One region of the Methylobacterium sp. Leaf89 genome, then DNA from elsewhere that is predicted to be linked to it. Evidence: predicted binding sites of a transcription regulator. Region 1 holds the regulator's gene; each other region holds the start of a gene.

Evidence for each region. Region 1 encodes PhoB, which activates phosphate uptake and scavenging genes when phosphate is short. Its sites were predicted from a motif close to TGTCATNNANCTGTCAT; they were not measured.
Region 2: the regulator PhoB is predicted to act here: its motif matches at 4,791-4,807, upstream of ASF18_RS18150 (UDP-2,3-diacylglucosamine diphosphatase).
Region 3: the regulator PhoB is predicted to act here: its motif matches at 5,970-5,986, upstream of ASF18_RS08715 (Orn/Lys/Arg decarboxylase N-terminal domain-containing protein).

What each region holds. Positions count from the first base shown of each region.
Region 1 is NZ_LMML01000008.1:35,193-45,266, forward strand. Features, by position in the region: gene ASF18_RS22785 (DUF262 domain-containing protein) at 1-886, shown strand, start outside; gene phoB (phosphate regulon transcriptional regulator PhoB) at 1,693-2,397, opposite strand; gene phoU (phosphate signaling complex protein PhoU) at 2,428-3,153, opposite strand; gene pstB (phosphate ABC transporter ATP-binding protein PstB) at 3,240-4,058, opposite strand; gene pstA (phosphate ABC transporter permease PstA) at 4,111-5,001, opposite strand; gene pstC (phosphate ABC transporter permease subunit PstC) at 5,035-6,009, opposite strand; gene pstS (phosphate ABC transporter substrate-binding protein PstS) at 6,235-7,272, opposite strand; gene ASF18_RS03620 (CoA ester lyase) at 7,612-8,499, shown strand; gene dut (dUTP diphosphatase) at 8,496-8,987, shown strand; gene ASF18_RS03630 (DUF3606 domain-containing protein) at 8,998-9,204, opposite strand; gene motA (flagellar motor stator protein MotA) at 9,370-10,074, shown strand, end outside.
Region 2 is NZ_LMML01000029.1:589,921-599,994, forward strand. Features, by position in the region: gene moaB (molybdenum cofactor biosynthesis protein B) at 1-348, shown strand, start outside; gene ASF18_RS18130 (hypothetical protein) at 379-900, opposite strand; gene ASF18_RS18135 (PA0069 family radical SAM protein) at 1,070-2,194, shown strand; gene ASF18_RS18140 (ribonuclease HII) at 2,160-2,789, opposite strand; gene ASF18_RS18145 (glycosyltransferase family 1 protein) at 2,854-3,924, opposite strand; gene ASF18_RS18150 (UDP-2,3-diacylglucosamine diphosphatase) at 3,921-4,742, opposite strand; gene ASF18_RS18155 (aminotransferase class V-fold PLP-dependent enzyme) at 5,329-6,537, shown strand; gene ASF18_RS18160 (D-2-hydroxyacid dehydrogenase) at 6,668-7,606, shown strand; gene ASF18_RS18165 (NADP-dependent methylenetetrahydromethanopterin/methylenetetrahydrofolate dehydrogenase) at 7,723-8,583, shown strand; gene fchA (methenyltetrahydrofolate cyclohydrolase) at 8,589-9,230, shown strand; gene ASF18_RS18175 (malate--CoA ligase subunit beta) at 9,503-10,074, shown strand, end outside.
Region 3 is NZ_LMML01000023.1:132,585-142,658, reverse strand. Features, by position in the region: gene dctP (TRAP transporter substrate-binding protein DctP) at 1-61, shown strand, start outside; gene ASF18_RS08745 (TRAP transporter small permease) at 58-774, shown strand; gene ASF18_RS08740 (TRAP transporter large permease) at 771-2,123, shown strand; gene minC (septum site-determining protein MinC) at 2,358-3,071, shown strand; gene minD (septum site-determining protein MinD) at 3,085-3,900, shown strand; gene minE (cell division topological specificity factor MinE) at 3,897-4,196, shown strand; gene ASF18_RS08720 (nucleoside transporter C-terminal domain-containing protein) at 4,230-5,480, opposite strand; gene ASF18_RS23615 (hypothetical protein) at 5,741-5,914, shown strand; gene ASF18_RS08715 (Orn/Lys/Arg decarboxylase N-terminal domain-containing protein) at 6,034-8,394, shown strand; gene ASF18_RS08710 (GNAT family N-acetyltransferase) at 8,394-9,002, shown strand; gene ASF18_RS08705 (hypothetical protein) at 9,043-9,258, opposite strand; gene ASF18_RS22910 (helix-hairpin-helix domain-containing protein) at 9,348-9,968, opposite strand.

The DNA.
Region 1 (10,074 bases):
CGAACAGGCATCTGGCGCCTGGGAACTCATTGATGGACTGCAACGAGTATCAACAATTCTTGAATTCGCAGGATTATTGCGAAATTCCGCTGGCAGAAAATCGCAACCATCAGTTCTGCAGGCGACCAGAACTTTGCCGTCTCTTGCAAATACTACTTGGGATGATGGACCAGCAGGCACAACTGCTCTTACGCCGGCTCAACAGATCTCAATAAAACGTGCCCGCATTGGCGTCCAAATTCTCAAAAAGACCAGCGACACAAAAGCAAAATACGATCTATTTCAGCGCCTCAACAGTCATGGATCTCAAGCGAATGATCAGGAGCTCAGGAACTGTGTAATTGTCATGCTCAACAGAGATCTATTTGCGGAAATCAAACGACTTGCCTCCGATCGACGCTTCAAAGCGATCATGCAGCCGAGCGAACGTGGAATAGAAACTCAAGCCCTGATGGACTACGTAACCCGCTTTTTGGTATTCATGTTTGTCGATTACGACAAAAGGTGGGATATAGAAGAGTACCTCAATAACGGTGTTATAGAAATTGCAGATGAGGATGGAAGCAATTGGCAATCTCTCATAAAAATATTTGAGGAAACAATCGATTTAGTTCACTCTACAGGTGAGCCAAATATACTGAAACGTTATCGAAACGGGACCTTCAGCGGTAAAGTTGGCCAAGCAGGTTTTGAAGCAATCTTTTTGGGAGTTGCTCAAAATAGAAAAGCGATCCTAAGAAAATCCAATCCCGGAGGTTTTGTATTGCAAAGAGCAAAAGATCTCTGGACACGAGCCGAAGTCAGTGATTTTACTAAGGGTGGTGTTAGAGGCACAACTCGGATTCAAAAAACTCTTCCATTTGGCAGAGAATGGTTTCAGCAGTGAAACCAGTAACGCCGAGCGCCCTGCAGGAGATTCTGGATACCGATCTTGTATGGAGGCGAAAAGAGCTAACATCACTAATTACTACTATGAGAAGCACAGATCTTGCAACTAAAGTTGTGCTTATCCGAGCCGCGGTGCCACTCCTCTATGCGCATTGGGAGGGCTTTGGCCGCGCGTGTTTCCAACGGTATCTTGAGCATGTAAGTTACAAGAACGTAAAATATAAAGATCTACACCCAGCCTTTTATTACTTATATAATTTAAACCGACTACAGGAAATTGGTAGAGCACCTGCTAAAACCGCAGTCATGCTCCTCCCACAAGTTATGCAGGCAAGAGACAATATAAATAGAAATGCGTTCCGAAAAATGATAGACACAAAGTCAAATTTGCGGTTCGAGGTTTTGGAACAATTGTGTTCAATGACGGGAATAGATCCAACACCCTTTTTTGAAGACGAGGTTTTTATAAATTTTGAATTGTGCGATCCTAGGAATGAGATTGCACATGGATCTTCTGCATCCCCATCGGAGACCACGTTAATTAAACGCCGAGATAGAGCGTTTGGCATAATGACAAAACTGCAAACCGCTCTTGTAAATGCAGCTATAAATAAAAGCTACAAAGCATAACCTGAAGACTTACTTTCTCAGACATTGTATTTCAAATATTTCATTTCGAAAAATAGAATTCATCCGCAGTAAAATCAATACCCTCTTGAATACAACTCGAAGAAATCTACATATTATAAAATATTAGTATTTGATGTATAAGTTATAATTTTAAAGTCTTTTATGCTGCCCTTTCTACTCGGCGTCGGCCTCGAACATCTCGTCGAAGGAGTAGCCCGAGCCGCGGACCGTGCGGATCGGGTCGCTCTGGCGCGGGCGGTTCAGGGCCTTGCGCAGGCGCCCGACATGGACGTCGACCGTGCGCTCGTCGATGTAGACGTCGTGGCCCCAGACGCCGTCGAGGAGCTGCTCGCGCGAGAACACCCGGCCGGGGCTCTGCATCAGGAATTCGAGGAGCTTGAACTCGGTCGGCCCGAGATGGATCTCGCGGCCTTCCCGGCGGATGCGGTGGCTGACCCGGTCGAGCTCGATGTCGCCGGCCACCAGCAGGTTGGCGACGTGGGCCGGCTTGGCCCGGCGCAGCAGGGCGCGGACCCGGGCGAGGAGCTCCGGCACCGAGAACGGCTTCACGATGTAGTCGTCGGCGCCCGTTCCGAGGCCCCGGATGCGGTCGCCCTCCTCGCCCCGCGCCGTGAGCATGATGACCGGCAGCCGCTCGGTCTCGCGCCGGGCGCGGATGCGGCGGCAGAGCTCGATCCCCGACAGGGCCGGCAGCATCCAGTCGAGCAGGACGAGGTCGGGCACCTGCTCCTGCAGGCGCAGGTCCGCCTCGTCGCCGCGGGCGGCCGAGTCGACGATGAACCCCTCGGCCTCGAGGTTGTAGCGGAGGAGGAGGGTCAGGGCCTCCTCGTCCTCGACGATCAGGATACGCGTACTCATCGTGCGCTTTCGATCAGACCGGCACGGGGGTCAGGCCGCGCCGGGCATGTCCACGGTGGCGTAGTTGGACGCGTCGTTCTTCGGGCGCTCGCGCTCGGCCAGGAGGTTCTCGCCGGTGACGAGGTAGTGGATCGTCTCGGCGATGTTGGTGGTGTGGTCGCCGATGCGCTCGATGTTCTTGGCCACGAACAGGAGATGCGTGCAGAACGAGATGTTGCGCGGGTCCTCCATCATGTAGGTCAGGAGCTCGCGGAACAGGGAATTGTAGAGGGCGTCGATGGCGTCGTCGCGCTCCCAGACGTCGAGGGCCGCCTTGGTGTCGCGGCTGGCATAGGCGTCGAGGACGTCCTTGAGCTGCTCCTGCACCAGGTCGCTCATGTGCTGGACGCCGATGACGATCTTCTGCGGCTGGATCTGGTCGGCGATCGCCACGACGCGCTTGGCGACGTTCTTGGCGAGGTCGCCGATGCGTTCGAGATCGTTCGACACGCGGATCGCCGTCACGGTCTCGCGCAGGTCGATGGCCAGGGGCTGGCGCCGGGCGATGAGCAGGATCGCCCGCTCCTCGATCTCGCGCTGGAGGGTATCGAGGCGGGCGTCGGCGGCGATCACCGCCTGGGCCAGGGGCGCGTCCCGGCGCACCAGGGCCTCGCCGGCCTCGGTCATCATCTTCTCGGCGATGCCGCCCATCTCGGAGATCGAGCGGCGCAGGTCCTCGAGGTCCGTATCGTAGGATTTGACGATGTGGTCGGGCATGGGGTTCGCTCCTCGATCGGGCCCGCCTGTCCGGGGCCCGCCCTGGCGGTGATGGGGGACGCGGGCCGAGACCGGCCGGCGGAGGATCAGCCGAAGCGGCCGGTGATGTAGTCCTGCGTCTGGCGCTTTTCCGGATTCATGAAGATGCGCGTGGTGGGCCCGAACTCCACCAGTTCGCCGAGATACATGAAGGCGGTGAACTGCGAGATGCGCGCCGCCTGCTGCATGTTGTGCGTGACGATGACGATGGTGAATTCCGAACGCAGCTGCTCGATCAGCTCCTCGATGCGGCCCGTCGAGATCGGGTCGAGGGCCGAGGTCGGCTCGTCGAACAGGATCACCTCGGGGCGCTGGGCCACCGTGCGGGCGATGCAGAGGCGCTGCTGCTGGCCGCCCGAGAGGCCCATGCCGGATTGCTTGAGCTTGTCCTTCACCTCGTCCCAGAGGGCGGCCTTGCGCAGGGATTCCTCGACGCGCATGTCGAGGTCGGCCTTGGGCAGCTTCTCGTAGAGGCGCAGGCCGAAGGCGACGTTGTCGTAGATCGACATCGGGAACGGGGTCGGCTTCTGGAACACCATGCCGATGCGCGAGCGCAGCTCGTTCAGGTCGACCCCGGAATCCAGGACGTTCTGGCCGTCGAGGAGGATCTCCCCTTCCGCGCGCTGGTCCGGATACAGGCTGTAGATCCGGTTGAAGGTGCGCAACAGGGTGGACTTCCCGCAGCCCGACGGGCCGATCAGCGCCGTGACCTGGCGGTCGTGGAAGTTGAGGTTGACCGACTTCAGGCCGTGGAAGCTGCCGTAGTAGAAGTTCAGGTCCTTGACGGCGATGCGGACCGGTGAGGACTCGTCGGCCTTGTGGCGTCCGGTGAGCTGCGCGGACGTGATCCCGGGGGCGGCGTTCATCGGTTCAAGATCCTATCGGGCGAAGCGGCGGGGACAGGCGGCGCGCGGGTGGTCAGCGCGACCGCTCGGTCTTGATGACGAAGCGGGCCACGATCGACAGGGCGAGGATCGTGACGGTGATGAGGAGGGCGCCGGCCCAGGCGAGCTGCTGCCAGTTCGGATAGGGCGAGAGGGCGAACTGGTAGATCATCACGGGCAGGTTCGGCACGCCGCCCATCAGATTGGGGGCGAACCAGCTGTTGTTGTTAAGCGCGGTGAAGAGCAGCGGCGCGGTCTCGCCGGCGATGCGGGCCAGGGCCAGGATGATGCCGGTGACGATGCCGGCGCTGGCGCCGCGCCAGGTGATGCTCCGGATGACGATGGAGGGCGGGGCGCCCAGCGCGGCGCCGGCCTCGCGCAGGGTCGAGGGCACGAGTCGCAGCATGTCCTCGGTGGTGCGCACGATCACCGGGGTGGCGATGATGGCCAGCGCCACCGCGCCGGCCCAGCCGGAATAGGAGCCCATGGGGCGCACCATCAGCGTGTAGACGAACAGGCCGATGAGGATCGAGGGCGCCGAGAGCAGGATGTCGTTGAGGAAGCGGATGACGTCGGCGATCTTCGAGTTGCGGCCGTACTCGGCCAGGAACGTCCCCGCCATCACGCCGACGGGCGTCGCCACCAGGATGGCCAGGAGGGTCATCACCAGGCTGCCGAGGATCGCGTTGGCGATGCCGCCGCCCTCGGAACCGGGCCCCGGCGTCGGGGCGGTGAAGAGGGTCGGCGAGACGCCCTTGATGCCCTCGACCACCAGCATGAACAGGATCGAGCCGAGCACGACGATGCCCACCAGCGTGGCGATCGTGCTCGCCAGGATCAGGATCCGGTCGGCGACCCGGCGGCCGGGCCGGACCCGGCTGATCCGGGCCGGGGCGGCGGTGGTGAGGGGGTTCGCGGCGTCCATGATGCGGCTCCTGACGACTCGGTGAGGCTGGCCTCAGGCGACCTTCGCGCGGCGGGTGAGGAGGCGCGCGACGATCAGGACGAAGAAGGTGATGACGAAGAGGATGCAGCCGAGGGCCATCAGGGCGTTCAGCTGCATGCCGTCGGCCTCGTTGAACTCGTTGGCGATGCGCGAGGCGATGGTGGAGCCCGGGTCGAAGACCGAGCCCGAGAGGCGGTTGGCGTTGCCGATGACGAAGGTCACCGCCATGGTCTCGCCGAGCGCCCGGCCGAGGCCCAGCATGATGGCCCCGATGATGGAGACCGAGGCCTGGGGCACCAGCACGTGGCGCACCACCTCCCAGGTGGTGCAGCCGATGCCGTAGGCGCTCTCCCGCAGCACCGTCGGGATCTGGTCGAGCATGTCGCGGGTGATCGAGGCCACGAAGGGCACGATCATGATGGCCAGGATGATGCCCGCGGTGAGGATGCCGACGCCCGAGGGGACGCGGGCATAGAACAGGGTGCCGACGATCGGCATGCCCTCGACGAGGTTCGACACCGGCACCTGCACGAAGCGGGCGAAGAGCGGGGCGAACACGAACAGGCCCCACATGCCGTAGATGATGCTCGGCACCGAGGCGAGGAGCTCGATGGTCATCGAGACGGGCTTGCGGGCCCAGCCGGGGCAGAGCTGCGTCAGGTAGACGGCGATGCCGAGGGAGAGCGGCACGCCGATCAGCAGGGCGAGGACGGCCGAGGCCAGGGTCCCGACGATGGCCACAAGGCCGCCGTACTGCTCCTGCCCGATGTTCCAGACGCTGGAGGTGATGAAGCCGAGGCCGAATTCCCGGAAGGCCGGCCAGGCGCCGTACGCGATGGAGGCCAGGATGCCGGCCAGAAACAGGAGCACCAGGATCGCCGCGCCGTAGGAGGCCGCGCGGAACAGGCTGTCGCCGAGGCCGCCGGGCGTCTTGCGGGCCGCGGCGCGGCCCCGCGTCAGGGCGATCTGGTCAGTCAAGGCGGCCATCCGAATGTCTTCTCTTCACCGGGCGGCGTCCTACCCTGCGCCGGTCGTCGGCGCGAGGGGGGATCACCGGATCGTTGCCAAGGGGTGGCGATAGGGGGTGGCGAAGGGGGAGCCCGGCATCGCGACGCCGGGCCCGTCGGTCGCAGTCATTGGGGCGCGGTGGCTCGCCCCCTGGCCCCGCGGGCGGAGCGCCCGCGAGGTTCGGCTTCCCGGGTGAGGACGGGCCTACATGTTGAAGACGGGTTTGCCGTCCTTGCCCTTGATCTCCTTCCACGCGTCGTGGATCTGGCTGACGACGGTGTCGGGCAGCGGCACGTAGTCGAGGTCGACGGCGAGCTTGTCGCCGTTCTTGTAGGCCCAGTCGAAGAACTTCAGCACCTCGGCGGTGCGGGCCGCGTCGGCCGGGTCCTTGTGCACCAGGATGAAGGTGGCGGCGGTGATCGGCCAGGCGCCCTCGCCGCCCTCGTTGGTCAGCGAGATGCCGAAGCCGGGGGCGGCTTTCCAGTCGGCGCTGGCGGCGGCGGCCTGGAAGGCCTTGTCGTCGGGCTGCGGGAACTTGCCGGCCTTGTTCTGGATCAGGGCGTAGCTCAGCTTGTTCTGCTTGGCGTAGGCCGACTCGACGTAGCCGATGGCGTTCGGGACCTGCTTGACGGTGGCGGTGACGCCCTCGTTGCCCTTGCCGCCCTGGCCCACCGGCCAGCTGATCGTGGTGGCCGCGCCGTACTCCTTCTTCCAGGGCTCGGAGACCTGGGAGAGGTAGGTGGTGAAGATGTTGGTCGTGCCGGAGGCATCGGACCGGTAGACCGGGGTGATGTTGGCGTCGGGGAGCTTCAGCCCCTCGTTCAGCTTGGCGATCTTGGCGTCCGACCACTTGGCGATCTTGCCGGCGTAGATCTCGGCGATGACCTCGCCGGTGAGCTTCAGCTTGCCCGGCTCGACACCCGGGATATTCACCACGGTGACCACGCCGCCCATGACGGTCGGGAACTGGACGAGGCCGTCCTTCTCCAGGGCGGGGCCCTTCAGCGGCGCGTCGGTGGCGCCGAAATCGACGGTCTTGGCCTGGATCTGCTTGATGCCGCCGCCCGAGCCGATGGACTGGTAGTTCAGTCCGAGGCCGCTCTCCTTGCGATAGGCTTCGGCCCACTTGGAGTAGACCGGGAACGGGAAGGTGGCGCCGGCGCCGGTGATCTCGGCCGCCTGAGCGGGGGCGAGAGTGGCGAGGCCGAGGCCCACGAGGGCGGCGAGGGTCGTGAATTTCATCTGTGGTCTCCTTGAGGAGCGCGCATCGGCCCGGGCGCGGCGCCCGTGAGCCGTTGTGCACCGCGCCATACGGTCGGTTGGGCTAAGGCGGTATGACGATTGCGCGACAGTTCGATGACACGGGCCCCGGACAGGGGCGGACCGCCCGCGGCCGACGCGCTTTTCCGGGGAGGACGGGCCGGCGCTCGGTCCGCGTCGCCGCCTTGAATCGGGATTCGCGGGAGGCTATCGCCGGGGCCGAGGGCGAGTCGCTGCCGGTCGAGGCCTCGACCGGAACGGCGCGTCGCCGGGTGCGGACGTGCGGCGCCCGATTCCCGACCGTGCCTCGAGGGATGCGCCATGACCGAGATCCGCCCGCGCCGCAGCGTCCTGGCCATGCCGGGGTCGAATCCGCGCCTTCTCGTGAAGGCCCGCACCCTCCCCACCGACGTGGTGATGATCGACCTCGAGGACGGGGTGGCCCCCGAGACCCGCGCCGCGACGCGCGAGGCCGTGGCCCGCGCCGTGGCCGAGGGCGGCTTCGGCCCGCGCGAGGTGGTGGTGCGGATCAACGCCCTCGACACGCCCGACGGCGCGGACGACCTCGCCGCCATCGCGCCGGCCGGGCCGGACGCGATCGTGGTGCCGAAGGTGACGGGGGCCGACGCCCTGGTGGCGGTGGGCTCGCGCCTGCGCCGCCTCGGCGCCCCGGACCGGACCCGGACCTGGGCCATGATCGAGAGCCCGATGGCGATCCTGCACCTTGCCGAGATCGCCAGCTCGGCCCGGGACGTCGACACCCGGCTCGCCTGCCTCATGGTGGGGCCGAACGATCTGGCCAAGGCCAGCCGGCTGCGCCTCGGCGTGCCGGGCCGCCCCGCCCTGATGCCCTGGCTGATGAGCGTGATCGCGGCCGCGCGCGCCTACGAGATCGACGTCATCGACGGCATCTACAACGCGTTTCGCGATGCGCCCGGTTTCGCGGCCGAGTGCGCGCAGGGCCGCGATTGCGGCTTCGACGGCAAGATGCTGATCCATCCCGACCAGATCGCCCCGGCCAACGCCGCCTTCGGCCCCGAGGAGGCCGAGATCGCCTGGGCCCGGCGCATCCTCGCCGCCTTCGCCGAACCGGAGAACCGCACCCGCGGCGTCATCGGCCTCGACGGCCAGATGGTGGAGCGCCTGCACGCGGCCGAAGCCGCCCGCACCGTGGCCCTGGCCGACGCCATCGCGGCCCGGACGGCGTGAGCGCGGCCCTCGCCGTCGAGATCCGCCTCCTGGACGGCCGCCTCTCCGGCTGGGGCTTTCCGCGCTGGGGTTCGGCGGCCGCCGCGGGCCTCGACCTGCATGCCTGCCTCGACGCGCCGCTGGCGCTGGCGCCCCAGGGGCCGCCGGCCCTGATTCCGGCGGGCTTCAGCCTGGCCATCGGCGACCCGGGCTGGTGCGGCCTCGTCTTTCCGCGCTCCGGCCTCGGCCATCGCGAGGGCCTCGTCCTCGGCAACGGCACCGGCGTGATCGACGCCGATTACGAAGGGCCGCTGATGATCTCGGCCTGGAACCGCAATCCCGGCGGGACCGACCTGCGCATCGAGCCCGGCGACCGCATCGCCCAGCTCGTCTTCACCCGCGTGACCCGGCCGGCGCTCACGCTCCGCGACGCCTCGGACGCGGTGCCGCCCTCCGGGGAGGCCGGTGCGCGGGGCACCGGCGGGTTCGGTTCGACCGGGCGGCGCTAGGGCGCGCGCCTCAGACGATGCCGCTGCCTGCGAAGGGCCAGGGCCGGCCGAGCTCAGCGGCGACCTTCGCGGGCTCGTGGCCGACCGCGGCGACGGCGGCCTCGACGTCCTCGCGCGGCACCTCGAAGCGGCGGGCCCAGTAGGCCAGGGTCCAGGGCTCCGAGACGTTGACGGTGGCGGGCTCGTGGTCGTTGTCGGGGGTCGCGCTGCTGCTCATGGCGTGTCTCGCTGCTGTATCGGGTTCCTCCCTAACGCGCGGCCGGGCCGCCGGTGCGTTTTCGCGGCTCACCCGCCCCCGTGCCCCGCCCACCCAGCCCCGCGCAAGCCATCCTGCGTAGGTCCGCTGCATCGGATTCCACATTCCCATCGGAGGCGTTGAGCCTTGGGCGTTCTGATCGGCCTCGTCATCGCAATCGGCTGCATGCTCGGCGGCTTCGTCGCCATGGGCGGCCACCTCGTCGTGCTCTGGCAGCCCTGGGAGTTCGTCATCATCGGCGGCATGGGCGCCGGCACCTTCGTCATGGCCAACCCGATGAAGACGGTGGTCGATACGGGCAAGGCCAGCCTCGACGCGCTCACGGGCAAGGTGCCCAAGCGCAAGGACTACCTCGCCCTCCTCGGCCTGATGCACGCCCTGATCCGCGAGCTGAAGACCAAGCCCCGCAACGAGGTCGAGCCGCATCTCGACGACCCGGCCAATTCCGAGATCTTCAAGGCCTACCCGGACGTGGCCAAGAACGCCGACCTGGTGCTGTTCATCTGCGACTATGCCCGCCTGATCCTGATCGGCAACGCCCGCGCCCACGAGATCGAGGCGCTGATGGACGAGGAGATCAGCGGCTACCGCAAGGACCGCCTCAAGCCCTACGGCGCCGTGACCACGGTGGCCGAGGCGATGCCGGCGCTGGGCATCGTGGCGGCGGTGCTCGGCATCGTCAAGGCGATGGGCGCCCTCGACCAGTCGCCGCAGATCCTCGGCGGCCTCATCGGCGCCGCACTCGTGGGGACATTCTTCGGGGTGTTCATGTCCTACGGCGTGCTGGCCCCCTTCGCGATCAAGATCAAGACCATCCGCGAGAAGCAGAAC
Region 2 (10,074 bases), on a different contig from region 1:
GCCGTCGACGTGGTCATCACCACGGGCGGCACCGGTTTCACGGGCCGCGACGTGACGCCCGAGGCCATCGAGCCCCTGTTCGAGAAGCGCATGGATGGTTTCTCGGCCGTCTTCCACCGCATTTCCTACGACAAGATCGGAACCTCGACCTTGCAGTCGCGCGCCACGGCGGGCGTCGCGAACGCGACCTACATCTTCGTTCTGCCCGGCTCGCCCGGCGCCTGCCGCGACGCTTGGGACGGCATCCTAGCCGCGCAGCTCGACTACCGCCATCGGCCCTGCAACTTCGTCGAGATCATGCCCCGCCTGGACGAGCACCTGCGTCGCGGCGCTTCGATCTCGGTGTAGGCGGGACGGTCGACCCGCGATCCGCGGCGATTACGCCCGATCAAGGCGCGCCGCGAGCGGGCGGGCCTTCAAACGGCGGTTGAATTTCGGGCCCGCCAGCAGGCGTTCGCGGCGCACCAGATCGCCTGGGCGTGGAGCGTTCACGCCGATGACGCGCTCCCCTCCGGCGGCCAGGCGTGCCGGCAGGCCGGTATGGGGGCGGCGCAAGCGGGCCAAAGACACCTCCGGGCGGGCCGTCCCGATGAAGCGGTCCAGAAGACGGATCCAACCCTCGGCGGGAACATCGCCGGCCTCGAGACACAGGACCCAGTCCCGGCGCGCGATCTTCGCACCGGCCGACCAGGGCGACGACCCACGACCACGCAGAACGACCGTTGCGCCGGTCGCCTCGGCCACGGCCTCGATCATCGCATTCGCGACCGGCACGACGATCACCGCGTCACCGACGAGTCCTGCCGCAACTCCGGCGACCAGCGCGCCTAGCGTATCGGCGAGGTGATCGACGGAATCGGGATCGGCAGGCCGCGCCACGAAGATGAGAGCCGAAAGCATGCGCGCGCATACCGTATTTTCGCGTAGCGCCAAGCCACATCGCGGCGACGCAGACGACGCAAATGGGTAGAAACGCGACACGACACGCGTTCTGCCTGAAATTTTTGCAGCGACCCGAACATTTGTTCATGATACGTTCTCGTCCGATCCCAACGGATGAACACCGCCTATGCCAGCCGACGCCACTCGCCCATCGTCCGCCGGCCCCGCGGCTGCGCGACGCCTCGGCGAGACCACATTGCAGCCGATGGGGCGGCGGGGCCGGGGTGCCACGGCCAATCCGAGCGGACGGTACGAGGCGGCCCGACGGGAAACCTTCGACGACGGCTGGTCCGGGAATGAGGAGGCGGTCCCCGTCCGGACTGAGGTGCGGCCGGAGCGTGCCCGCACGCTGATCACCCGCAACACCTCGCCCGACATCTCGTTCGATCGCTCGATCAATCCCTACCGCGGCTGCGAGCACGGCTGCGTCTACTGCTTCGCCCGTCCGAACCATGCCTATGTCGGCCTGTCACCGGGCCTCGACTTCGAGACCAAGCTGTTCCGGAAGGTGGGTGCCGGCGCTCTGCTCGAAACGGAGTTGTCGGCACCGGGCTACCGTCCCGCCACCATCGCCCTGGGCACCGCCACCGATCCCTACCAGCCGATCGAACGGGAGCATCGCGTCACCCGCGCGGTGCTGGAGGTCCTGGCGCGGTTCCGCCACCCGGTCGGCATCGTGACGAAATCGAATCTCGTCGTGCGCGATCTTGACCTCCTCACCGACCTCGCGCGCGACGGTCTCGTGAAGGTCGCGATCTCGGTGACCACCCTCGATCCCGTCCTGGCACGCCGGCTGGAGCCCCGCGCGCCGCATCCGCAAAAGCGCCTGGACGCGATCGCCCGCCTGAGCGCCGCGGGCATTCCCGTGATGGTCATCGCCGCGCCGATCATCCCTTCTTTGAACGACCACGAGCTCGAGGCGATCCTCGCCCGGGCCCGGGGGCTCGGCGCCGTGGAGGCGAGCCACGTACTCCTGCGCCTGCCGCTCGAACTCGATGATCTGGTGAACGACTGGTTCGCCGAGCATTACCCAGGTCGCCAGCGCCACGTCATGTCGCTGGTCCGCGCCGCGCGGGGCGGAAAGGCCTATGACGCCGCTTTCGGCACGCGGATGACCGGCACCGGCGCCTATGCCGACCTGATCCGCCAGCGCATGCGGCTCGCCCGGCAGCGCCTCGGCTATCCCGAAGTCCGTCGTCGCCTGCGCGTCGACCTGTTCAGGGTTCCGCGCGACCAGTTGAGCCTGTTCTGAGGTCGTGGGCGCGCGTGAAGCTGAGCCGATGATGGGGCGAGCGGCCGCGGTGTGCAAGGCCGGCGAGATGGGTGCGCGTGCCGTAGCCGACGTTGCTCGCCCAGCCGTAGTCCGGGTAGCGCCCGGCCAGCCGACGCATCAATGCGTCGCGCAGGGTCTTGGCCACGATGGAGGCGGCGGCGATCTGCGGCACCAGCCGGTCGCCGCCCACCACGGCGCGGCCGGGGAGGGCGAGTCCCGGAATCGTGTCGCGGCCGTCGACCCAGACCGGTGCGTCGAGATGCAGGCCGAGGACCGCGCGCCGCATGGCGTCGAGGGTGGCGGCGCGGACGTTGATCCGGTCCACCAGCGCGCGCGATCCGGCCGCCACCGCGACGCGGGCCCACGCCCGGATGAGTGGAGTCAACGCCTCGCGCTCGGCCGCCTTCAGGCGCTTGCTGTCGTCGAGACGCGCCAGAAGCTCGGGCGGGAATGCAGCCGGCGCGAACCACACCGCCGCGACGATCACCGGGCCGCAGAGGGCCCCCCGCCCAACCTCGTCGCAGCCGATCACGGCCGGGTAGGTCTCCGCCAGGCGCGGGTCGAAGGGCGGCATCGGCAGGGTCCGGGCAGGGGGCTGATCCCTTCCCCTAGCGTGCGCGGTCAGTCGGGTCCACGCGTCAGCCGAGTTCGACGATGCCCCGCGATGGCGTGCCCGCGGCCCGTACCCGGACGGACGTGCTGCCATGGGCTTGAGCGATGTTGTCGTAGAACTGCCGCGCGCTCTCGGCCCAGGTGTACCGCAGGGCTTCGTTGCGGCAACTCTCCCGCGGAATTGCCAAGGCGGCCAGGGCGGCCGCACGCAAGTCGTGATCGAGGACGCCGGCACCGGTCCGGCCGATGACGTCGAGGGGCCCGGTGACGGGATAGGCGGCCACTGGGACGCCACAGGCGAGGGCTTCGAGAAGCACGATTCCGAAGGTGTCGGTCAGGCTCGGAAACACGAAGACGTCGGCAGCGGCGTAGAGGGCGGCGAGGGCGGCGCCGGTGCGGATGCCGAGAAAGCGGGCCGCCGGCGCAATCCCCGCGAGGCGCGCCCGATCCGGGCCGTCGCCGACGACGACCTTCGTTCCAGGCAGATCGAGGCGCAGGAACGCCTCGAGGTTCTTCTCCACCGCGAGCCGTCCCACCGAGAGGAAGATCGGCCGCGGCAGCCCGGCAAGGTCCGGCGCATCCGGCGGGCGAGGCCGGAACAACTCGGTGTCGACGCCGCGCGTCCAGCGCATCAGGTTGGTGAAGCCGCGCGCGTGGAGGTCGCGCTCCAGGGAGGGGGTCGAGACCATGGTGCCGTTGGCCGCGCCATGGAACCGGCGCAGCCAGGCATAGCTCCAGGTTTCGGGCACGGGGGCCCGGGCGGAGAGGTATTCCGGGAAGCGGGTGTGATAGCTCGTGGTGAACGGACGGCCATGGGCGAGGCAGTATCGCCGCGTGGCATAGCCCACGGTCCCTTCCGTGGAGATGTGGACGTGGGTGGGCTGCAGATCGTCCCAGAGGCGCGCCACGTGCCGCTTGGTGGCGCAGGCGACCCGAATCTCGGAATAGCCCGGCAGGGGCAGGGAGGCGAAGTCCTGGTGGGTCAGGAACACCGGGTCGAAGCCGTAGGTAGCCCCCGCCGCGGCCATGTTCTCCAGGGAGCGGACCACGCCGTTGACTTGCGGATGCCAGGCATCCGTCGCGATGAGGAGCCTCACGCGACCGCCCGGGCTCCGTCGGGCCGCGTGCGGCCGACGAGATCGGTCCGCCCGGCGCGAGCCCTCAGCAGGCTCGGATAGTGCAACACCTCCATGGTGCCGTCGTAGTGCTCGACGATGGCGGTGCAGGATTCCACCCAGTCGCCGGTGTTCAGGTAGGTGAGACCGTTGATCTGCCGGTTGGCCGCGTGGTGGATGTGGCCGCAGATCACCCCGTCGGCCCCGACGCGCTTGGCCTCGGCGCTGAGCAATTCCTCGAACTTGCCGATGAAGTTGACGGCGTTCTTGACCTTCAGCTTGGCCCAGGCGGAGAGCGACCAGTAGGCGAGGCCGAGGCGGCGGCGCACGGTGTTGACGTAGGTGTTCACGAAGAGGGCGAAGGTGTAGGCGCCGTCGCCCAGGAACGCGAGCCACCGGGCATGGCGGACCACCATGTCGAATTGGTCGCCGTGGATGACGAGGTAGCGCTTGCCGTCGGCGGCCTCATGCACCCGCTGATCGGCGATTTCGATGCCACCGAAGGTCATGCCGATATAGTCGCGCAGGAACTCGTCGTGGTTGCCCGGGACGTAGACTAGCGTCGAGCCCTTGCGAACCTTGCGCATGAGCTTCTGCACGACGTCGTTGTGGCTCTGCGGCCAGTACCAGCCGGACTTGAGTTGCCAGCCATCCACGATGTCGCCGACGAGGTAGATCTCGTCCGCATCGTAATCACGCAGGAATTCCAGCAGCAGATCGGCTTGGCAACCCTTGGTCCCCAGATGCATGTCGGACAGGAACAGGGTCCGGACGCGGGTCGTCTCGGTGTCTTCGCCCACGTTCGCCTCCGGGACAGCCTCCGATCCCTGGAGCCAAACCGGATTCCCGTATCAGTTTGATGACGTCGGCCTCGCCAGACCGGCCGCCTTCGGCGCCGCGACGTAAGCTCTTCTTCCACAAAAAAAATTTTGATTTGAGACCAAGTATTTCGGGTTTTCCTTTCGGCGGGAAGCCGGGCATAGTCCCGCTCAAGGTGCCCAACCGGGCGGCGTTCGAGAACGCATGACCGGAGCCCATCGAGGCGAACTAAGGGTGCCGTCCCCGGGGACGACGACGCTGAAACGGCCCAGCGGTCAGCGCGTGTCGCGCGACCCGGCCCATGGAGAAGAGGCTTGTGGTATTCGGTGGCGCGCGCGGCGACGGGCGTCGAAGGGCTTCCTTCGACGCGGGCGGACCTGGGTCCTGTATCCGTCCACAGGTCGCGCACGTACGAGTTCGTCCCGCGATTCATCTAACCAGCGGCCGCTACGAGCACTCGGGATCGTCCCGGGACGCCCCGTGCGATCCGCTTCAACCCTCGGCGCATCATTGTCGCCGCACGCCAGGGCGCGTGTGGTCACTAACGTGAGAAACGGAGAAAACATCATGGCGGCAACGCGACGTCCCGGCCGGAACCACCTGTTCGTCCCGGGCCCGACGAACATCCCGGATCGCGTGATGCGCGCGATGATGGTGCAGTCCGAGGATCACCGTTCGGTGGACTTCCCCACGCTGACCAAGCCGCTCTTCCAGGACACGAAGGCCGTCTACGGTTCGACCGAGGGCACCATCTTCCTGTTCCCGGCCTCCGGCACCGGCATCTGGGAATCCGCCCTGTCCAACACCCTGTCGCGCGGCGACAAGGTCCTGGCCGCCCGCTTCGGCCAGTTCAGCCACCTCTGGATCGACATGGCCCAGCGCCTCGGCCTGGAAGTCATCGTCCAGGACGAGGAGTGGGGCACGGGTGCGAACCCGGAGCGGATCGGCGAGGCCCTGCGCGCCGACAAGAACCACGAGATCAAGGCCGTCATGGTCGTCCATAACGAGACCGCCACCGGCGTCACCAGCGATGTCGGTGCCGTGCGCAAGGCGATCGACGCCGCCGGCCACCCGGCCCTGCTGTTCGTCGACGGCGTCTCCTCGATCGGCTCGCTCCCCTTCAAGATGGACGAGTGGAAGGTCGATTGCGCCATCGCCGGCTCGCAGAAGGGCCTGATGCTCCCCGCCGGCCTCGGCGTGATCTGCGTCAGCCAGAAGGCGCTCAAGGCCGCCGACACCTCGTCGGGCCAGAACGACCGCCTCGCACACGTGTACTTCGACTGGGCCGACCACCAGAAGCAGAACCCGGCCGGCTACTTCCCCTACACCCCGTCGCTGCCGCTGCTCTACGGCCTGCGCGAGGCCCTGGCCTGCCTTAACGAGGAAGGCCTCGAGAACGTCTACCACCGCCATCACGTCCTCGGCGAGGCGACCCGCCAGGCCGTGGCCGCCTGGGGCCTGAAGACCTGTGCCAAGGAGCCCAAGTGGAACTCCGACACGGTCACGGCCATCCTGGTGCCGGAGGGCGTCGACGCCGCCGCGATCATCAAGCACGCCTACGTGCGCTACAACCTGGCGCTCGGCGCCGGTCTGAGCCAGGTGGCCGGCAAGGTGTTCCGCATCGGTCACGTCGGTGACATGAACGAACTGTCGCTGCTGGGCGCCATCGCGGGTGCCGAGATGTCGATGCTCGATCACGGCGTGAAGGTCCAGCCCGGCTCCGGCGTCGCCGCCGCCTCGAGCTACCTGCGCGAGAACCCGCTCTCGAAGTCCTGAGCCTCCCCGGGTTCCGGATCTTTCGAAGCCAGACGTTCGGCCGGGATGGGTTCGCCCATCCCGGCCACGACCTCGACCCCACCCGTGACGTGCCCTATCCGAGACTTGGCCGGATCGGCCAGAGGATTCCATGACGAAGAAGATCGTGTTCCTCGACCGCGAGTCCCTGGACGCCAACGTCCGTGAGTTCAACTTTCCCCACGAGTACGTCGAGTACGAGTCGACCTGGACGCCGGAGGGGATCGTCGAGCGCCTGAAGGGTGCCGAGATCGCGCTGATCAACAAGGTCCCGATGCGGGCCGAAACCCTGAAGCAGCTCCCCGACCTCAAGCTGATCGCGGTGGCCGCCACCGGCACCGACGTGGTCGACAAGGAGGCCGCCAAGGCCCAGGGCATCACCGTCGTCAACATCCGCGGCTACGCCTTCAACACGGTGCCCGAGCACGTGATCGGCCTGATGTTCGCCCTGCGCCGGGCCATCGTGCCCTACGCCAACTCCGTGCGCCGGGGCGATTGGGCGAAGTCGACCCAATTCTGCTACTTCGACTACCCGATCCACGACATCGCCGGCTCGACGCTGGGCATCGTCGGCTACGGCGCGCTCGGCAAGTCCATCGCCAAGCGGGCGGAAGCCCTCGGCATGACGGTCATCGCCTACGACGTGTTCCCCCAGGAGGGCCTCGTCGATTTCGAGACGATCCTGCGCGAGTCCGACGTCATCACGCTGCACGCGCCGCTGACGCCCGAAACCCGCAACATGATCGGGCGCGAACAACTCGCGAAGATGAAGAAGCACGCGCTCCTCATCAACACCGCGCGCGGCGGCCTCGTCGACGAGGAGGCTCTGGCCGAAGCCCTGAAGGCGGGCACCATCGGCGGCGCCGGCTTCGACGTGGTGATGACCGAGCCGCCCAAGAACGGCAACATCCTGTGCGAGCTCGACCTGCCCAACCTCATCGTCACGCCGCACGTGGCCTGGGCCAGCAAGGAGGCCATGCAGATTCTCGCCGACCAGCTCGTCGACAATGTTGAGGCCTTCGTCGCCGGCAAGCCGCAGAACGTAGTGTGACGCGGGCCCGCGCTCCCCACTCGCGCGGGGGCGCATCGTGATCGCCGAAGCGATCGACCAAATCGAAACCAAACGCCAGCCGTGCCGAGCGCGGAACCGACAGGGATCCTGAAGACATGAAGAAGCTGCTGTTCCAATTCGACACCGACGCCGTCCCGAGCGTGTTCGACGTGGTCGTCGGTTACGATGGCGGCGCGGATCACATCACCGGCTACGGCAACGTCACTCCGGACAATGTCGGCGCACTGGTCGACGGCACGATCTACACCCGCGGCGGCTCCGAGAAGAAGTCGACGGCGATCTTCGTCGGCGGCGGCAGCATGGCGGCCGGCGAGGCCGTGTTCGAGGCGGTGAAGAAGCGCTTCTTCGGCCCGTTCCGCGTCTCGATCATGCTCGATTCCAACGGCTCCAACACCACCGCCGCCGCCGGCGTCGCGCTGGTGCAAAAGGCGGCCGGGTCGCTGCAGGGCAAGAAGGCCGTCGTGCTCGCGGGCACCGGCCCGGTCGGCATGCGCTCGGCCGCGCTCCTCGCGCAGGAAGGCGCCGACGTCATCCTGTGCGGTCGCTCGCTCGAGAAGGCCCAGGCCGCCGCCGACCAGATCAACACCCGCTTCAAGGTGAACATTAAGGCCGCCGAGACGCCCGACGCCGCCTCGCGCGCACAGATCGTCAAGGGCCAGAACCTCGTGTTCTCGGCCGGCGCCATCGGCCTCGAGCTCCTGCCCGAGGACGCCTGGAAGGACGAGGCCAGCATCGAGTTCGTGGCCGATTACAACGCTCAGCCGCCCCTCGGCTTCGGCGGCATCGAGGCCATGGACAAAGGCAAGGATCGGCACGGCAAGAAAGTGTTCGGCGCGCTCGGCATCGGCGGCCTGAAGCTCAAGCTGCACCGCGCCTGCGTCGGCCAGCTCTTCGACAACACCGAGCAGGTGCTCGACGCCGAGGCGATCTACGCGCTCGCCAAGAAGATGGCCTGATCGCCATGGCGGAGAAAGAGAATCCCGCGCACGAGACGATCCAGACCTTCCTGGATGGTCTGGCGAGTTCAGCGCCCACGCCCGGCGGCGGCGGAGCCGCCGCCATCTCGGGCGCCATGGGTGCCGCCCTCCTCAGCATGGTGTGCAACCTCACCATCGGGAAGAAGAAGTACGTTGAGGTCGAGGGCGAGCTCAAGGAGATCCTCGGACAGTCCGAGGCCCTGCGCGCCGAACTCACCGGCATGATCGCCGACGACGTCGAGGCCTTCGACGCGGTCATGGGCGCCTACGGGCTTCCCAAGACCACCGACGAGGAGAAGGCCGCGCGGGCGGACCGGATCCAGGCCGCCCTCAAGGTCGCCACCGACGTGCCGCTCGCCTGCTGCCGCGCCTGCCGCAAGGTCATCGACCTCGCCCAGACGGTCGCCGACAAGGGCAACCTGAACGTGATCTCGGATGCCGGTGTTGCGGTGCTCTCCGCGCATGCGGGCCTGCGCAGCGCGGCCCTGAACGTCTACGTCAACGCCAAGGGCCTCGACGACCGCGCTTTCGCCGACGAGCGCCTGCGCGAACTCGAAACCCTCCTGGGCTCGGCCGGGCCGCTGAACGAGTCCATCTATGAGGTCGTCAAGGCCAAGGTGAACTAAGGCGCGATCCGACCCGGGACCCGAGGTGAATCGGCCTCGGGAACGTCCGGGCGGTTCCGCGAGGCATCGGCTCAAGACAAACCGGACGATCAGAGGTAACAAGAGCTGCTCCCGACGCCATCGGGGCAGCTCTTGTGCAAATTGAATACAGTTCACCGTCCCTCAAGGCAGAGTGAACGGTAATTTAAAAAAATATAAATGGCGAAGCACTTTCCGTGAAGTGAAATTTACGAGACAGTCGCCCCAAGAAAGAAACGCCGAGGAGAACGCTGATGGACGTGCACGAGTACCAGGCCAAGGAACTGCTTGCCGGCTTCGGTGTCGCCGTTCCCAAGGGAGCCGTGGCCTTCAGCGCCGACCAGGCGGTCTACGCCGCGACCGAGCTCGGAGGATCGTTCTGGGCCGTGAAGGCGCAGATCCACGCCGGCGCCCGCGGCAAGGCCGGCGGGATCAAGCTGTGCCGGACCTACAACGAGGTGCGCGACGCCGCCAAGGACCTCCTCGGCAAGCGCCTCGTGACCCTCCAGACGGGGCCCGAGGGCAAGCCGGTCCAGCGCGTCTACGTCGAGACCGCGGATCCGTTCGAGCGCGAACTCTACCTCGGCTACGTCCTCGACCGGAAGGCCGAGCGCGTCCGGGTCATCGCCTCCCAGCGCGGCGGCATGGACATCGAGGAGATCGCCGCCAATGAGCCGGAGGCGTTGATCCAGGTGGTCGTCGAACCCGCCGTCGGCCTGCAGCAGTTCCAGGCCCGCGAGATCGCGTTCCAGCTCGGCCTCAACATCAAGCAGGTGTCGGCCGCCGTGAAGACGATCATGAACGCCTACCGGGCGTTCCGCGATTG
Region 3 (10,074 bases), on a different contig from region 1:
CTTCGCCGGTAAGTCGGCCGGCTGCGCCGAGCTCCTCAAGCTGGCGGAGCAGGTGTCGTGAGCCACGCCTTCGACGCGGCCTCGGCCGCCGCCGCGACGCACACGACGGCAGAGCCCCGGGTTCCGGGGCTCCTCGGCACCATCGACCGGGCCCTGAAGGGCGTCAATCACGTCATCATGCTGCTGGGCGGCATCGCGCTCGTCTGCGCCTGCCTGGTCCTCAGCTACAGCGTCGTCATCCGCTACGTCCTGCATGAGCCCACCGACTGGCAGGACGAGATGGCGGTGTTCCTCATCGTTGGCGCCACCTTCTTCTCGGCCGCCGCCGTTCAGGCCAAGCGCGGCCACGTGGCCATCGAGGCGCTGACCGGCCTGCTCTCGCCGCGGGTCAACCGCGCCCGCCTCCTGGTGGCGGACGTGATCAGCTTCGTCTTCGTGACGTTCTTCGCCTGGAAAAGCTGGACCCTGCTTCATGAGGCCTGGGTCGACGGGCAGGTGTCGCAGTCGAGCTGGGGGCCGCCGCTCTGGATCCCCTACATCCTGATGGCGATCGGCATGACCCTGCTGGGCCTCCAATTCGCCCTGCAGATCGCCGAGGAGATCCTCTACGGCGCCGAGAAGGCGGGCTGGGCGAACCCCAAGATCGGCCTTGGGGCCGATCTCAACCGCGATGCAGCGGGGCAGTCCGGCGCCACACCGACGGGCACGCGGCCCCTCGGCGATCCCCTCGCCAACACTGTGCCGGACACGAAGGTCACCGGGAGGCATCCATGAGCGTCGCGGCCATCGGCTTCCTCTATGCGGGGGCCACCCTGAGCGCGATGCTCGCCGGCATCCCCATCGCCTTCGCCCTGGGCTTCGTCGCCCTGGCCTTCATGTATGTCTTCATGCCGGGCGCCTCCCTCGATACGGTGGCGCAGAACGTCTACGAGGAGATGGCCTCGATCACCCTGCTGTCGATCCCGCTCTTCATTCTGAAGGGCGCGGCGATCGGGCGGTCCAAGGCCGGCCAGGACCTCTATTCGGCCATGCACGCCTGGATGCACCGCATCCCCGGCGGCCTCGGCATCGCCAACGTGTTCGCCTGTGCGCTCTTCGCCGCCATGGCGGGGTCGAGCCCGGCCACCTGCTCGGCCATCGGCTCGGCCGGCATCCCGGAGATGCGCAAGCGCGGCTACTCGCCGGGCTTCGCCGCCGGCATCATCGCGGCGGGCGGTACCCTCGGCATCCTGCTGCCGCCCTCGATCACCATGATCCTCTACGCGGTGGCGGCCGAGCAGTCGCTGGGACGCCTGTTCCTCGCCGGCATCGGACCGGGCCTGCTCCTGGTCGGCCTGTTCGCGGCCTGGTCGGTCTACCGGTTCCGCGCGGAATACGCGGCCGCGAAGGTCGCCTACGAACGGAACGGCACCGCTTCGGCGATCCTCGCGGAGGACACCTACAGCATGCGTCAGCGCTTCTCGACGCTGCCGCGGGTGCTGCCCTTCGTGATCCTGCTCACGGGCGTGATGGTGGCGCTCTACGGCGGCTACGCCACCCCGTCCGAGACGGCGGGCCTCGGCGGCCTCCTGGCGCTGGGCCTGATCGCCGTCATCTACGGCGTCTGGCGCCCGCGCGACGTCAGCCCGATCCTCACCGCGACCCTGCGGGAATCGACCATGCTGATGCTGATCATCGGCATGTCGCTCCTCTACGCCTACGTGATGAGCTACCTGCACATCTCGCAGTCGGCGGCGGCCGCGATCGTGGCGATGCAGCTCTCCCCCTGGGTGCTGCTGGTGACGATCCTCGGCCTCGTGATCCTGCTCGGCTTCTTCCTGCCCCCGGTCTCGATCATCCTGATGACGGCGCCGATCATCCTGCCGCCCCTGAAGGCGGCCGGGTTCGACCTCGTCTGGTTCGGCGTCGTGATGACCATCACCATGGAGATGGGCTTGATCCACCCGCCCGTGGGCCTGAACATCTTCGTCATCAAGAACATCGCCCCCGACATCCCGCTGAAGGACATCATCTGGGGCACGCTGCCTTTCGTCATCCTGATGGCGGTGGCGATCCTGATCCTCTGCCTCGTCCCCGGCATCGCCATGTGGCTGCCGAACTGGCTGCTGCCCACCACGCGGTGACGGCGGGCGTCGCTCGGGCGATGACCCTCACACACGGACCCGGCCCCGGAGGGGGCGTGCGACAGGCCCCAGGCCGTCGCGCGCGCCGTCCGGGGCCGATGCTTGTTCGCGTGCCCCATCCCTGGATCATCGGATCAGAGGAAAATGCGCGCCTTTAATCCTTTGAACACGGGTTGTTAACGAAGCGGTAACCATACCGGGCATCAATGGTCTGGTAAGGAATCGCGAGAGCCCGTGACTGACACAAGCCCTCCCCGCAGACCCGTTCAGCTTCGTGGCCGCGCCTTCAAGTCCTTGGTGCTGGCCCCGGAGACACCGCTTCCCGATTGGTTCGCCGATCTGGACGAGGCGCTCCAGCGCTCGCCGACCCTGTTCGACGGGCGCGCCCTGATCCTCGACGTGGCGGCGCTGGCGCCCGCCGCGCCGGACCTCGACAGCCTGCTCGCCGAACTCGGCAGCCGGCAGATCCGCATCCTCGGCATCGAGGGTACGGACGTGTCTCTCCTCGGACCGGGGCGCCCGCCGCTCCTCGTCCAGGGACGGCCCTCGAACACGATCGAGATTCCGGCCCAGCCGGAGCCGGAGCCCGCGGTGCCGCCGGCACCGCCCGAGCCGGCCACGACGTCCCTCACCATTGAGGGCTCGGTCCGGTCCGGGCAATCCATCGTCCACCCCACCGGCGACGTCACCGTCATGGGGTCGGTCTCCTCCGGCGCGGAGATCCTCGCCGGCGGCTCCATCCACGTCTACGGCGCGCTGCGCGGCCGGGCCATCGCCGGCGCCGCCCGCAACCCCCGCGCCCGCATCTGCTGCCGCAAGTTCGAGCCCGAGCTTCTCGGCATCGACCGCCTCGTCCGTACGGCCGAGGAGATGGGCAACCACTTGCGCGGCAAGGCCGTGCAAATCTGGCTCGATGGCGGCGCCATCAAATTCGCATCCTTGGATTGAGGAGACAGCTCATATGGCCAAAATTCTGGTCGTGACATCAGGCAAGGGCGGCGTCGGCAAGACGACGACGACGGCGGCCCTCGGCGCGGCGCTCGCGCAGGCCGGCAAGAGCGTGGCGGTGGTCGACTTCGATGTCGGCCTGCGCAACCTCGACCTCGTGATGGGCGCCGAGCGGCGCGTCGTCTACGACCTCATCAACGTGGTCAACGGCGACGCCAAGCTCAACCAGGCCCTCATCCGCGACAAGCGCCTGGACAAGCTCCACCTGCTGCCCGCCTCGCAGACCCGCGACAAGGATGCGCTCACCGACGAGGGCGTCGCCCGCGTCATGGACGAGCTGCGCGAGAAGTTCGACTGGGTGATCTGCGACTCCCCGGCCGGCATCGAGCGCGGCGCCACGCTGGCCATGCGCCACGCGGATGTGGCGGTGGTGGTCACCAACCCCGAGGTCTCCTCGGTGCGCGACTCCGACCGGATCATCGGCCTGCTCGACTCCAAGACCCTCAAGGCCGAGCGCGGCGAGACCATGGAGAAGCACCTGATCCTCACCCGCTACGACCCTGCCCGGGCCGATCGCGGGGACATGCTCAAGATCGAGGACGTGCTCGAGATCCTCTCGATCCCGCTGCTCGCCATCATTCCGGAGAGCATGGAAGTCCTGCGCGCCTCCAACGTCGGTTGCCCGGTGACCCTGAACAACCCGCTCTGCGCCCCGGCCCGCGCCTACACCGACGCCGTACGCCGCCTCAACGGCGATGCGGTCCCGATGTCGGTCCCCACCGACAAGAAGTCCTTCCTCGACAAACTCTTCACCCGGAGGGCAGCATGAGCCTCCTCAACATGTTCAACCGGCGCGGTTCGGCGCCGGTCGCCCGCGACCGCCTGCAACTCATCCTCGCCCATGAACGGGCGGGGGTCGGCGGCTCCGATCTCGTGATGGTGCTGCGTGAGGAGATCCTCGCGGTCATCGCCAAGCACGTCGAGGTCAACAGCGACAAGGTCCAGATCCGCCTCGACCGCGGCCAGGACATGTCGACCCTCGACATCGATATCGAGCTGCCGCTCACGGCCGTCGCCAAGGCCGGCCCCGCAAAGGTCAAGGCGGCGAAACTCGCCGCCGCATGACCCTCCGCGCAAGCATCCCGGCCGGCACAGCCGTCAGGCCCCGATGAACAACCCGGCGAGCGTCGCGCTCGTCAGGTTGGACAGGGTGCCGGCCAGGATCGCGCGCAGGCCGAAGCGGGCGATCTCCGCCCTGCGCTCGGGCGCGAGGCTGGCGAGGCTCGCGAGCTGGATCGCCACCGAGGTCAGGTTGGCGAAGCCGCAGAGCGCGAAGCACAGGATCGCGGCCGTGCGCGGATCGAGGCTGCCCGCCTTCAGGACCGGCGAGAGCTGCGCGTAGGCCAGGAACTCGTTGAAGGCGATCTTCTGACCGAGCGCCCCGCCGACGAGGCCGGCCTGGTCCCAGGGCACGCCCATCAGCCAGGCCAGGGGCGCGAACACCGCGCCGAGGAGGCCCTCCAGGCTCAGGGCGGGATAGCCCGCGAGGCCACCGGCCCAGCCCATGAACCCGTTCAGCAGGGCGATCAGCCCCGTGAACGCGATCAGCATCGCCCCCACCGAGACCGCCACGGCGAGCCCCTTCTGGGTGCCGTCGGCCGCCGCCTCGATCACGTTGACCGCCCGCGTCTCCGCGAAGGTGACCCGCGTGGAGGTGACCCGGCTCGGCTCCGTCGTCGGCACCAGGATCTTGGCGTAGAGAAGCCCGCCCGGCACCGCCATGGCGCTGGCCGCCAGGAGGTACTCCATCGGCACACCCAGGGCCGCGTAGCCGGCCAGAATCGTGCCCGCCGTGGAGGCGGCCCCGCTCGACATCACCGCGAACAGCTCGGCCGAGGTCAGCGCCCCCAGGAACGGGCGCAGCGCGATGGCGATCTCGCTCTGGCCGATGGCGATGGTGATCACCGCCGAGAAGGTCTCGATCCGCGAGGTGCCGATCACCCGCTGCAGCGCCGCGCCGATGCTGCGCGCGGCCGCCTGCATCACCCCGAAATGGTAGAGCACCGCGATCAGCGCCGAGACGTAGAGGATCTGCGGCAGGATGCGCAGGGCCAGGATGAAGCCGCTGCCGCCGAACAGCTCGAACATCCGCGGCTCGACGAGGCCGCCGAACAGGAACGCGGTGCCCCGGTCGCCGTAGTTCAGCACGGTCTGGACGAAGCCCGCCGCCGCCGCGAGGCCCGTCCGGCCCGCCGGGATGAACAGCACCAGGGCCCCCAGCGCCACCTGCAGCGCCAGGGCCGAGAGGACCACGCGGGGCGAGATCGCCCGCCGGTGGGTGGAGAACAGCACGGCCACGGCCAGCAGCAGGGCGAGGCTCATCCCTGCGTGAAAAAGCTTCTCGACCATGCCGCCCCGCTGTTCTGCCTTGCGCGGAGCAAGCCCGATGCCGGGGCGTTTGTCGCGGGTGAAATGGCGCTGTCTCCCGGCGCCGGCGGGGAAGGATTGCCGGAGACAGGGCCGCCCGCGTGGTTCCGCGCCTCCACTCCCTCCGCCGCGCCCGGCCGGTCCTCTCCGGGCGCTCGCGCCTGCCGCGGGACGAGATCGCCGGGTGAAACGCCGCCGAGACCAAGCGCCCGCTCGTCACACCGTCGATCCGCACCGCGCGGGTGCTGCCGCCGACCCGGGACACCGGGAAGTTCGGCCTGACCATCGAGGGGCTGGTCCTCGGCGAGGTCGAGAACGGCGCGCGTCTCGTCCTGGTGATCTGCGGCCTCGCGGCGCTGGCGGTCGACCACATGATCCGCCCGCGCGGGCTCGTCAAACGGCGCGGCGGATCGTAAGCCGGCTCTCTGTCGCGGCGGGGCGTGCCTGAAAACACCGCGACCGCCGCACGATCGTCATCGAAGCGTCACGTCCCGTCGCGAACGGTGCGCCAAACGCCTCTGGGAGCCTTTTCCGCATGGACTTCTTCCGCCGCTTCACCGTCCTGATGTGTGCGCCGAACTTCGACCCGGACGATCTCGAGGGCGTGCGCGTCCAGCAGATCATCGGCTCCGTGGAGAAGCTCGGCTTCGAGGTGGTGCGGGCCCGCCGCGTCGAGGATGCGGCCATCGCGGTCCAGACCGATTCGGCCATCGGCTGCATGGTGGTGGACTGGGGCAAGCGTGGCCTCGACGGCAAGGCGGCGGCCCTCATCAACCTGATGCGAAAGCGCGGGCTGGAGATGCCCATCGTCATCATGGTCCGCCGCAAGCGCCTGGAGGACATCCCCGTCGAGGTGCTGGACTTCATCGACGGCTACATCTTCCTGGCGGAAGAAACCCCGGACTACATCGCCCGCGGCCTGGTGAGCCGCGTGAAGCAGTATGCCGAGACCCTGAAGACGCCGTTCTTCGGCGCGCTGGTGGATTACGCCGAGCAGGGCAACCAGCTCTGGACCTGCCCGGGCCACAACGGCGGCATCTTCTACAACCGCTCGCCGATCGGGCGGATTTTCGTCGAGCATCTCGGCGAGGCGGTGTTCCGCGACGACCTCGACAACTCGGTGCTCGATCTCGGCGATCTCCTCGTCCACGAGGGCCCGGCCCTGAAGGCGCAGAAGGAGGCGGCCGTCATCTTCGGGGCGGAGAAGACCTACTTCGTCCTGAACGGCACCTCGGCCTCCAACAAGATCGTGCTCTCGGCCCTGGTCGCCGAGGGCGACCTCGTGCTGTTCGACCGCAACAACCACAAGGCCGCGCATCACGGCGCGCTGTTCCTCGGCGGTGCGATCCCGGTCTTCCTGGAGACTGACCGCAACGCCTACGGCCTGATCGGCCCGATGTACCACGAGGCCCTGGACGAGACGCGCATCCGCGAGAAGATCCGCACCAACCCGCTGATCACCGACACGGAGGCCTGGCGGCGCGAGCGGCCGTTCCGCGTCGCGGTGGTCGAGCAGTGCACCTATGACGGCACGATCTACAACGCGCAGATGATCCTCGATAAGATCGGGCATCTCTGCGACTACATCCTCTTCGACGAGGCCTGGGCGGGCTTCATGAAGTTCCACCCGCTCTTCGCCGGCCGCTTCGCGATGGGCTTGAAGGGCCTCGACGAGACCTCGCCGGGCATCATCGCCACGCAATCGACCCACAAGCAATTGGCGAGCTTCTCCCAGGCCTCGCAGATCCACACCAAGGACAGCCATATCCGCGGCCAGACCCGGCGCATCGAGCACCGGCGCTTCAACGAGACCTTCCTGGTCCACGCCTCGACCTCGCCGTTCTACCCCCTGTTCGCCTCCCTCGACGTCGGCGCGCAGATGATGAAGGGGCGCTCCGGCGTCGTCCTGTGGGACGACACGATCCGCCTCGGCATCGAGTGGCGCAAGAAGGTCCGCGCCATCCGCCGCGAGTTCGAGGAGAAGGAGGGCGATCCGCTCAAGCGCTGGTTCTTCGATCCCTTCGTGCCGGACACGGTCGAGGGACCGGACGGCAAGGTGCCGTGGGAAAGCCTCTCGACGGACGAACTCGCCGGCAACGTGAAGTACTGGGAACTGACACCCGGCGCCGACTGGCACGGCTTCACCCACGTGGCGCCCGACTACGCCATGACCGACCCCAACAAGCTCACCGTGCTGACCCCGGGTTTCAACCGGCACACCGGGGAATATGCCGCGCACGGGGTGCCGGCGCCGATCGTGGCGCAGTACCTGCGGGAAAACCGCATCGTGCCGGAGAAGAACGACCTCAACTCGCTGCTCTTCCTGCTGACGCCGGGCGTCGAATCCTCGAAGGCCGGCACGCTGATCTCGGGGCTGGTCGCCTTCAAGCGCCTGCACGACGACAACGTGCCGTTGGAGGAGGCGATGCCCGAATTCGTCCGGCGCCGGCCCAACCGCTACAAGGGCGTGCGCCTGCGCGACCTGTGCGCCGACTTCCACGCCTTCCATCGCGAGCACGGCACCAGCACGCTCCAGCGCAAGCAGTTCGAGCCGGGGCACCTGCCCGAGATGGTGATGACGCCGAAGGAGGCGGTCCAGCAGCTCACCCGCAACAACGTCGATTACGTGCCGATCGCCGAAGCCGAGGGCCGCGTGGCGACGACCTTGCTTCTGGTCTACCCGCCGGGCATCGGCACGGTGCTGCCGGGCGAGCGATTGGACGAGCGGGCCAAACCCATGCTGGACTATTTCAAGATGTTCGAGCGCTCCGCGAACCTGTTCCCGGGCTTCGAGGCCGAGATCCAGGGCGTGTTCCGCGACGTCGATCCGGACGGCACGATCCGGTTCCACACGTATGTCATGCGAGAGCCCCGCGTCATGCGCGAGGGGCGCTGATGGCGGGCGTGGCCGAGAGCGATCCCGACCTCGTCATCCGGCCCTCGTCGGATGCCGACGTGCCGGACATGGTGGACATCTACGCCCACCACATCCGGCGCGGCGTCGGCGATGTCGGGGATTTCGAGGAGGACCCGCTCCATCCCGACGACCTGAAGAAGCGTCGGAAGGCCATGCGCAAGAAGCGCCTGCCGCACCTCGTGGCCGACCGCGACGGGATCGTGGCGGGCTACGCCTACGCGGTGCCGTTCCGCAAGCGTCCCGCCTATCGCTACACCCTCAAGCACTCGATCTACGTCCACCACGCGCACCTGAACGCGGGGATCGGCCGGCGCCTGCTGCCGGCGCTGATCGAGGCCTGCGCGGCGGGCGGCTACCGGCAGATGATCGGTTACATCGACGCCCAGAACGAGGCGTCCCTGCGCCTCCACGAAGCCTGCGGCTTCGTCCGCGTCGGGCTCTTGCCGGCGGTGGGCTACAAGTACGGGCGTTGGAGCGACAGCGTCATGGTGCAGTGCGCGCTCGGAACCGGGTCCACGGACCAGCCCGGCACCTGGACCCGCACCGTGGAGGCCGTGGTGGCGGGGCACGACTGGATCGGAAAGTAGCGCGCCGGCGCCGGAGGCGCCCGCGCAGGGATCCGGCCGCCTATTGCTGCGCGCGGTTGATCAGCGTCTGCAGCGCCCGGGCCACCGCCTCGCTGACGTTCTTGCGGTACTTGCGGTGGACCAGCTGGCCGTTGTGATAGATGTCGTGCTCCACGTAGAGCTTCTCGCCGTCCCACCGGACGATGTTGTCGGTCTCGGTGGTTTCCTCGACGCCGAGATCCTCGCGAAAGGTAACGCCCCCGGCTTGCGCAAACATGGCTCGTCCCTGGTGATCGAAGCGATTTTCCGGCGTGCCGGAGGGGTATCTTAGGCAGACGGCGCGTGGCGCGCTACCCGAAACGGGGCTCAGCGCACCGTGACCTGATCCTTGATCCGCTCATAGACCGCCCGGCTGAGGACGCGCTTCGACAGGAGCTCGCCGACGGAGGCGTAGGGCCGCTTCTGCACGATGGCGCGCCCGATCATGCCGCCGCCCCGGAGGCCGTTCAGCTCGGCGACGGTTCCGGTGTTGAGGTCGACGATCGCGACGCCCCTCGGCCCGGCCGTCTCGGCGGCGGTGTCGATGGCCTCCTCGCCGGCCGACGGGGGCGTCGGGCGGGAGGCGGTCCCGAGGTCCGGGAGGGCCGGCGCCGGGTCGCTCGGCGCTGGCGAATGGGGCGACGGCGCCGTCGGTGCGGGCGCCGGCAGGGGCGCATTCGGTGCGGGCGTCGGCGGCACGGCGGCTTGTGGCGCCGGGGCGGGCACGGCCTGCGGCAGGGGCGCCGGCGCCACCGGGGAGACGGGCCGCGTCACGGCCGGCGGCACCGCCGCCTGGGTTCCGGCGGCCCCGGTCTCCGGGGCCGTCCGGGTGATGGGCGTCTCCGGTGTTCCGCTGTCCTGCGGACGCAGCATTTGGATGATCCCGGCCAGGACGGCTGCCACCACGATGAGAATGCCGACCCGCAGGACCGCTGAACCGCTGAGCATTGTGAGGGCGGCCTCGCGCCTGAGAAGAGGATGAACGCCTAACATAGGCGATAAAGTGAAGTCTCGCCGGCGAATCGCCTGTCCTCAAGAGCTTGAAGACGTTGGC